2 regions of the Anaerobacillus sp. ABD4_527 genome follow, and region 1 is predicted to be linked to the other one. Evidence: riboswitches for the same ligand, from Rfam matches in the RefSeq annotation. Region 1 holds a riboswitch; the other holds the start of a gene.
The links. Region 1 has a riboswitch for FMN ahead of ribD (bifunctional diaminohydroxyphosphoribosylaminopyrimidine deaminase/5-amino-6-(5-phosphoribosylamino)uracil reductase RibD). Riboswitches for the same ligand answer to the same signal wherever they lie in the genome.

Region 1 (4,721 bases):
CACGGCATTGTACGTCTACGATGTGGCACTGATTCGAGAGAAAGCAAGAGCATTTAAAGAGGCTTTTGAGAAAAAGCAATTAAACTATCAGGTTGCGTATGCGAGTAAAGCATTCTCTTGTATAGCGATGATTCAACTTGCAGAAGAAGAAGGGTTGAGTCTTGATGTTGTCTCTGGAGGAGAATTATATACGGCTTTACAAGCAGGATTTCCAGTAGACCGGATTCACTTTCATGGTAACAATAAAAGCGAAAGAGAAATTAGGATGGCTCTGAAAGCTGGGATTGGTTGTTTTGTAGTCGATAACTTTTATGAGCTTTCGTTACTCGAACAGTTAGCAGCAGAAGAAGAAGTTTCAACGAACGTGCTCTTAAGAATAACGCCTGGAATCGAAGCGCACACACATGACTATATTCTAACGGGTCAAGAAGATTCAAAGTTTGGATTCGATTTACAGAGTGGTCAAGTAGAGCAAGCGATCGATACAGCGTTAAAAATGAGTAACATTCACCTGCTTGGTCTTCATTGCCATATCGGATCACAAATTTTTGAAACGACCGGATTTGTGATGGCGATCGACAAGATCTATAGTTACCTCCATCGCTGGAATGAAACGTTTGGGTATGAGCCTCAGGTGCTGAATTTAGGTGGCGGGTTTGGTATTCGATACAACCACGAAGATCAACCGATTTCTCCACAGAACTACATCGATGCCATGACGGATGCTGTAAAAAAGCAAATTGAGCATAGCAACATGTCGATGCCAGAAATCTGGATAGAACCTGGTCGCTCTCTTGTCGGTGAAGCTGGGTCTACATTGTACACCGTTGGCTCTCATAAAAATGTTCCTGAACTTAGGAATTACCTTGCTGTTGATGGGGGAATGAGTGACAATCTTCGTCCTGCTTTATATAACGCAAAGTATGAGGCATCGATCGTAAATCGAATGAATGAACCGAAAGATCACCTGTATTCGATCGCAGGAAAGTGCTGCGAATCGGGTGATATGTTGATTTGGGACTGTCAGCTTCAGCGAGCGATTGCTGGGGATGTGATGGTTGTCTTTTCAACCGGAGCATATGGGTATTCGATGGCGAATAATTACAATCGACTACCAAAGCCAGCTGTTGTTTTTGTTGAAGACGGGGAAGCTAGCCTTGTAGTTGAAAGAGAATCATATGAAGATTTGATTCAATATGACAGACCGTTAAAAAAAATGGTTATATCAAAATAGTTTCTTAAAGTTAATTAATATGGTAAATGAATCTCTTATGCTATAATGAAAGAGCTTTTAAGCAAATTGTTTACGCAGGAGGATATTTTTAATGAAAAAAGGTTCAATCGCATTTGAAAATGGCGAAGTAATTCAAATTGAATTCTTCCCAGAAGAAGCGCCAAACACTGTGGCTAACTTTGAAAAACTAGCAAATGAAGGCTTTTATAACGGTGTTAACTTCCATCGTGTCATTCCTGGATTCGTTGCACAAGGTGGAGACCCAACAGGAACTGGAATGGGCGGCCCTGGCTATACAATCGATTGTGAAACAGAAGGTAATCCTCATAAACATGTAGCGGGATCCCTTTCTATGGCTCATGCTGGTAAAAACACAGGTGGAAGTCAGTTCTTCTTAGTACATGAACCACAGCCTCACCTTGATGGTGTTCATACTGTATTCGGTCAAGTAACAGAAGGCATGGATACTGTTCTACGCATCAAACAAGGCGATGTGATGAAAGAAGTTAAAGTCTGGGAAGAGTAAGTTTCTAGACTTACAATTAAATAAAACTTTCCTTCGGGGTAGGGTGAGATTCCCAACCGGCGGTAATGCTTGATCACTCTATCGAGTAATCAACTAAGTCCGTGACCCGTTTGCGTCTTGTAAACGGTGGATCTGGTGAAAGACCAGGACCGACAGTATAGTCTGGATGGGAGAAGGAGTAAAAGTTTGCCGATCCTTTTGAAAAAGTACGTTCAAAAGGCTTATTTGGTATACTCTTTTTAAAGCCTCCCTATCTAATAGGGAGGCTTTTTTTATCTCTTAACCCCAATTGATTCGTTAGGAGATGATACATGTGAATAACAATGATTATATGAAGATGGCGATTGAACTCGCGAGAAATACAGTGGGTCAAACAGCCCCAAATCCAGCTGTTGGCGCTGTGATCGTCAGTGAAGGAAGAATAGTTGGAATGGGAGCCCATTTAAAAGCTGGTGAGCCACATGCTGAGGTTTACGCACTTAGAATGGCAGGCGACAAAGCTAAGGGAGCAACTGCTTATGTGACGTTAGAACCTTGTAGTCACCATGGGAAAACTCCCCCGTGTGCGAATGCATTAATAGATGCTGGTATCACAGAGGTGCATGTAGCGATGCAAGACCCAAATCCTCTCGTAGGAGGAAGAGGGATTGAGCGGTTGAAGGAAGCTGGTATATCCGTTTATGTTGGCTTACTTGAAGAGGAAGCTTACTCTCTAAATGACGTGTTCTTTCATTACATAAAGACGAACCGTCCTTATGTGACACTAAAATCAGCAGTTTCATTAGATGGTAAAGTAGCAACTAAAACAGGAGATAGCAAATGGATTACTGGAAGCGAAGCGAGGCAAGATGTTCATGCAGAACGTCACCAACACGATGCGATACTCGTAGGTGTTGGAACCGTTGAGAAGGATGATCCCTCGCTTACAACAAGGTATGGTGAAGGCATAAGTCCTATAAGGATAATTCTCGATCGGACATTAAGACTTCCTCCTGATGCTGTTGTTTTGCAAGATGACACTGTAGAAACTTGGATTATTACGACTGAAAAGGCTAAGACAGAAACAAAAAGAATGTTCTCCTCGCATGTAACTGTCCTTGCAGTGGAAGGTGATTCCATTTCAATTGATGATGTATTGCTTATGCTAGGTGATCGAGGGGTCACCTCTGTTTTTGTAGAAGGTGGACCAACGATCAACGGTAGTTTTCTAGAGGCAGGAGCTTTTCAAAAGGTTATCACTTACGTAGCTCCTAAGTTAATCGGAGGTACAGATGCTCCTACCTCCTTCGAAGGAATGGGATTTGCAGCTATGCAAGAAACAGTCGAACTCTCCATTGAGAGCGTCGAGCAAATTGGGGACGACATCAAGATCGTATCAAAACGAAAAGAGGTGGAGTAATGTTCACTGGCATCGTTGAAGAAATCGGGAAAATACAAAGTGTCAACCAATCCGGAGAGTCGATCGTAATGGACATACGCGCTTCAAAAGTTCTCGAAGATGTTCATTTGGGTGATAGCATTTCGATAAATGGGGTATGTTTAACGGTTACAACTTTTACGAATTCCTTCTTTTCGGTAGATGTTATGCCTGAAACGTTCCGAGCAACCGGCTTAAATGAGCTTCGTCCAAATGACAATGTGAACTTAGAGCGTGCAATGGCCGCAAACGGAAGATTTGGTGGCCACTTTGTTTCGGGTCACGTAGATGGTAAAGGAGAAATCTCAAAGATTGAACAAGTAGATAACGCGTTGTACTTCGATATTAAACTATCTGCCGATCTCATGGACTATTTTGTTGAGAAGGGTTCAGTCTCTGTTGATGGGACGAGCTTGACTGTGTTTAAACTAACGGAAGATACATTAACCATCTCCCTTATACCTCATACGGTAGATGCTACAGTGCTAGGCAGTAAGCGTGTTGGTGACACGGTTAACATCGAATGCGATATGCTTGGGAAATATATACTCAAGTACTTAAAGAAAGGTAACAATTCAAACGAGCAAAGTACGCTTAATCATGATTTTTTTGAAGATCACGGTTTTAAGTAGACGTGAGAGGGAGGGGTTAGTATGTTTCATACGATAGAAGAAGCCATCTATGATTTAATGCAGGGTAAAATCGTAATCGTTTGTGATGATGAAGACCGTGAAAATGAAGGGGATTTTATCGCTTTAGCAGATAAGGTTACCCCTGAGACGATTAATTTCATGATAACGGTTGGACGTGGTCTTGTTTGTACACCTATAACAGAAGAAAGAGCAAAGAAGCTGCAGCTTAATCCGATGGTGGATCATAATACAGATTCACACGGTACCGCTTTTACAGTAAGTGTTGACCATGTGAGTACTACGACTGGGATTTCTGCTTCAGAGAGAGCTGCAACCATAAATGCTCTAATCGATGATCACGTAAAGCCATCAGACTTTAATCGACCAGGCCATATCTTCCCGTTAGTAGCAAAGGACGGCGGGGTATTAAGACGTGCAGGGCATACGGAAGCGGCGATTGATCTTGCCAAATTAGCAGGATCAGAACCTGCTGGGGTGATATGCGAAATCATTAAAGAAAATGGTGAAATGGCGCGTGTTCCTGATTTAGCTAAGCTATCAAAAGAACATGATATGAAGATGATCACAATTAAGGATCTTATTCACTATCGAAACCGAAAAGACAACCTTATTAAGCGGGAAGTTGAAATAGAGATGCCTACTGAATACGGCTCATTCCGAGCGATCGGCTACTCCAATATTCTTGACCAAAAAGAACATGTAGCACTTGTAAAAGGCGAGATTCTTCCTGATGAAGCTACGCTGGTGAGGGTTCATTCAGAATGTTTAACAGGTGATGTGTTCGGTTCTTTCCGATGCGATTGCGGTCCGCAGCTTCATGCTGCACTGTCTCAGATCGAGAAAGAAGGGCATGGAGTTTTACTCTATATGCGTCAGGAAGGAAGAGGTATC
Region 2 (4,721 bases), on a different contig from region 1:
CCACAAATTTGGTGCAGATTCTACACTTAAGTGGGTAACAATCGAATAGTAAACGAAAGAAGAGTCGGGCTGCTGCCCGACTCTTTTTTTAGTTGCTAACAGGTTTGGTAATTGTTTTTGGTGCTTCACGGTGCTTTGTAAGCTGTTCAAATGTGTAAGCGAGTTTAATAAGTTGAGGTTCACTAAAAGATGGTCCTGTGAAGGTAATCCCAAACGGTTTGCCGTTTGAAGTAAACCCGCCTGGAACAGTGATGGATGGATAACCTGCTTTTGCAGGGAGGGTAGATCCATAGCTGCCGCCGAATACGATCGCATCCAAACCTTCGTTATTAAACAATGAATCTAGGCCCATTTCTTTTGCTTGTTTAATATCGTTAAGTCTACTTTTTAAATAATCCGGTTCTGTTAATGTGCCACTCGTTTCGTTTGCCTCGAGTAAGAGTGACTGACCATATTTCATTGTCTGTTCATTCTTATTATTGTAGTCTACGATTGTATTTAAGTTGAGCTTGGTTTCAGATCTTGTTTCGTTAGCAAGGTATGCATCGATTCCTGCTTTAAATTCATATAGAAGCACGTTGTAGTCATTTTCAAGTTTTTCTTGATCAGGTACGATCTCTTTAAATTCGGAGACGGAACACCCTGCTTCTTGTAATGCTGTAATAGCAAAATCAAACTGCTCTTGTTCTTCAGGGTGCATTTCGTCATAGTATCCATTCTTAATTACGCCAAGTTTGATGGTTTCAAAGGTAGGTTTGAAAAGATATGGCGTATAGTCACTTTGTGAGGGTGCACTAAGAGTAGAAGGATCTTTCTCATCTTGTCCTGCTAAAATTCCTAATAGAATTGCAGCATCGGTAACGTTTCTCGTAATGGGTCCTGCAGTATCTTGAGATGATGAGATAGGAATAATTCCTTGTCTACTCACCAATCCAACAGTTGGTTTAATCCCAACAGTTGAGTTTGAGCTTGCAGGGTTAAGGATCGATCCATTCGTTTCAGTACCGATAGAAGCAGTTGCGAAATGGCATGCAACTGCAGCCGCTGAGCCAGAGCTCGAACCGCCAACGTCTAAGGACCCTGGCCCATATGGATTTAAAACTTGACCGCCTCTAGAGCTATATCCATTCGGCATCGAGTCACTCATGAAGTTTGCCCACTCGGTCATGTTGGTCTTCCCAATGATAACCGCTCCCGCACGTCTGAGTTTCTTAACAAGAAACGCATCATCTCTTCCGAATGAATCGGAAAGGAGAGAAGAACCTGCACTTGTATGCATGTTGTCACCTGTATTGATGTTATCTTTCAGTAGGATAGGGATTCCGTGTAAGAGACTTCTTGGTCCCTGTATATGTCGTTCCCGGTCAAGACCTTCTGCAATGAATAAGGCATCAGGATTCACTTCTAACACTCCATTAAATTCGGGATTATACGTTGAGATTTGTTCTAAGTAAAAACAAACAAGCTCGTAGGATGTGGTCGTCCCTTCAAACATCGCTTGTTGTAAATCTAAAATGGTCGATTTTTCAAGCCAATCGATGGTTACCATAGTAGGAGCCTCCTTTTCTACTTTTTTTACGTATTCAACAAACGAAAGTAGTTTTCCTTCAATTGGAAAAAGGGTCAAAATAAAAACGCGTATCCAGTGTGGATACGCGCTCGAATTTATTAGGCAAGCCTCGTTTGTTTTGCAAACCAGGGTTTTAACTTAATAAAGAATGCGATGAATATGCTCGCTACAATGAAACCTTTTATAAGGTTAAACGGTGTAATTCCTTTTAGAACCAGTGCTTGACGAGCTGAGTCAGACATCGCCTCAAACCCCATGAACCACGTATAGGCCGGTAGGATCAAGAGATAGTTCAACAATCCCATCATTGCTGACATCAATAGAGTACCTAGAATAAGCCCAATCGTAAGTCCTTTCTGAGTCTGATTAAACTTCCTGAATACAATGGAAGTCGGTACGATAAAGAATACACCTGCGATAAAGTTAGCGAGTTGACCTACAGGGACACCAGTGAAACTTCCTTGTATACCGTAATGAATAAGGTTCTTTATGGCTTCAACTAGTATACCTGCGGCAGGTCCATAAAGGATCGCCACAAAGAGTGCTGGAATATCGCTGAAATCAATCTGAAGGAAAACAGGAAATCCAGGAAGCGGAAAATCTAGTAGCATCAATAGATAGGAGATACTACTGAACATTGCGACAACAATCATGCGCTGTGTCTTCGATACAGTTTTCATTTGACATTGCTCCTTTGATTTTGAACCATCGAAAAGGAGATGTGGCCCTATGCACGAAAAAAACCATGAGTATGGGGCTCATGGTAGTCGGCATGGGGAAATAAGCAAGCTTATCGTCTATTTTTTCAATAGAAAGCTTGCTACTCCACCATCTTCTCCCATCCAGACTGTACTGTCGGCTCTGGATTTTCACCAGATCCTGCCCAAAAAACAGGCTCGCGGGCTTAAGGAAATTGCTCCTTCACCGCCGGTCGGGAATTGCACCCTGCCCCGAAGATAGTTCGTATAATGTTTTACAGCTTTATTATACACCGCGAGAGGTGATAACTCAACAAAAACATCTTGAATTCAAGCTATTCTATAATAGCGCTTTCAAAATAGGTTGAATACAGCATCGTTTAGAAATAATAAAAAGCTCTCTGTTGAAGAAACAGAAAGCTTTTTATTACAATACTATTTTTTTTCGGCTAGCCATGCGGCAACCATCTCAGCTTCTTCACCTTGAATCAAACCAGCTGGCATTCCGCCACCTTTACCATTCTTGATGATGTCGAGGATTTCGTCCTTAGAATACTTGCCACCTACAGCATTAAGTGCAGGACCTGCTCCTCCACCAAGGTCTCCACCGTGACAGGAAGCACAGTTCTGAGAGTAGATTTTCTCTGCTTCTCCTCCTGCTGAATCTTTTCCAGCAGACTCTTCCGTTTTTTCACCATGACCGCCTTCAGAGCCGGCATGTTCTTCCGTTGTTGTTAGCCAGTATGTAAAGCCTACAACGATCGCTAGGAACAAAATTGTCGAAGCAATATACGCCGATGATTTTCCCATTCTGTTCACCTCCCCTATCCTATCTTAATCATACTTTTCGCACATTCAATTATCAAATATATTTTGCATCTATTTTGAAACATATACGTTTCTACTATTGCTAGTAAAAAAATCTTCTAATGTAATTGGTGATTTCATAGACATAGAGTAAGAAGACGGTGGGGGAGAGAGCGTATGAAACAAAATGCTAAACTTTTTCAGAATCCTAGTAACAGTATGCTTAGAACACTTTCATTCCTTATGATCATTAGCTTAATCAGCTTATTTATCGTTGCAGGATTTATCTCTTCGTCCGAAACAAAATATCGATTTTCTTCATCGATGATGCACGATTGGGTAACGAGCTTCTCAAATGAGGCGATCATTTATGCGATGGGAACGGAAAATCATTATTTAACGCAAGTACTGCCCGAAGGAAGTGAACCGCCAGCATTATCCCTTGTTGCGTTTCAGTTCATCACGAGCATCAAACCAGGTGACATCCGAAGTCTCCTTGGTAGTGAGCTTCCGGGTTTTGCTCTGTATGATGCGAAGATTCACGTGGCAGGAGAAGGGACGAGCTTTGCTAACTTACCTGTAGAGTCAGTCCCCCCGCTGAATGATCTGCTTATAGAAAGGGATGTCCCATCTGACAAACTTACAATCCAAGATCCGAAGAAACCTGTAACACCTCCCGTTCAAACGACGAACGGTAAGGATGTCGCATTCATTTATCATTCACATAGCTACGAGTCATATTTACCATTGCTAGGCCTCGAAGGCAATAAGAATGGAGACCTTGCAAACGACGGGAAAACAAACATAACTCTCGTAGGAAAAATGCTAGGAGAAGCGCTGGAAAACAGAGGGATCGGTACAGTAGTCGATGAGTCGAATATTGGTGCGTTATTGAATGAAAAAGGTTGGCAACATGGTAAAGCGTACGATGTGTCGAGGACCATCGTTCAATCGGCTATGAGTAGTAATTCAGACTTTGATATGTTTATTGATATCCATCGAGATGCTCTACGGAAGGATGATACAACGGTAACCATCAACAATGAAAAATATGCTAGAACAGTTTTTGTCATCGGTGAAGAGAATCCAAACTATGAAAAGAACCTTAAGCTGGCAAAAGAACTCCATAATGCTCTCAAAGAAAAGTACCCTGGGCTAAGCAGAGGCGTAATCGGAAAGAAAGGACAGCGTGTAGATGGTGTTTATAACCAGGACATTTCTCCTAACGCAATGCTGATCGAAATGGGAGGAGTAGATAACAATCTCGAAGAACTAAGTCGCACAGTTGAAGCCATCGCTGACGTTCTAAGTGAACACTACTGGAGTGTATTAAAAGTTAATAATTAAGTAAAAAACGCTGGCTCCTAATGGAGTCAGCGTATTTATGTAGCTTCTTTTTTGATTGTGAGTAAGCTTGTAGCGATTCCAACAAACAAGATCGCGATAGCAGAGTACATCGTAGAATTTAAACCAATCGTTTTTGAGCCGATAATAATAACGAGTCCATCGATAAGGAAAATAATGACTCCTACATTTAGAGATGATATTTTGGCGATAAACTGTGCTAAAAGGTCCGTCCCACCTGTGCTTGTGTCATATCTAAGCATAATTCCAATTCCTGAACCTACAAAAAAGCCTCCGATCAT

Region 2: linked by a shared signal. The riboswitch ahead of ACXAHI_RS19385 (ECF transporter S component) and the one ahead of ribD (bifunctional diaminohydroxyphosphoribosylaminopyrimidine deaminase/5-amino-6-(5-phosphoribosylamino)uracil reductase RibD) in region 1 are both predicted to bind FMN.

Annotation. Positions count from the first base shown of each region.
Region 1 covers NZ_JBSWXZ010000001.1:886,479-891,199, reverse strand. The annotation lists gene lysA (diaminopimelate decarboxylase) at 1-1,234, shown strand, start outside; gene ACXAHI_RS04695 (peptidylprolyl isomerase) at 1,326-1,760, shown strand; FMN riboswitch at 1,786-1,942, shown strand; gene ribD (bifunctional diaminohydroxyphosphoribosylaminopyrimidine deaminase/5-amino-6-(5-phosphoribosylamino)uracil reductase RibD) at 2,092-3,159, shown strand; gene ribE (riboflavin synthase) at 3,159-3,809, shown strand; gene ACXAHI_RS04680 (bifunctional 3,4-dihydroxy-2-butanone-4-phosphate synthase/GTP cyclohydrolase II) at 3,831-4,721, shown strand, end outside.
Region 2 covers NZ_JBSWXZ010000006.1:36,392-41,112, forward strand. The annotation lists gene ACXAHI_RS19375 (peptide ABC transporter substrate-binding protein) at 1-49, shown strand, start outside; gene ACXAHI_RS19380 (amidase family protein) at 89-1,549, opposite strand; gene ACXAHI_RS19385 (ECF transporter S component) at 1,669-2,250, opposite strand; FMN riboswitch at 2,397-2,532, opposite strand; gene ACXAHI_RS19390 (c-type cytochrome) at 2,704-3,078, opposite strand; gene spoIIP (stage II sporulation protein P) at 3,253-4,422, shown strand; gene ACXAHI_RS19400 (YitT family protein) at 4,458-4,721, opposite strand, start outside.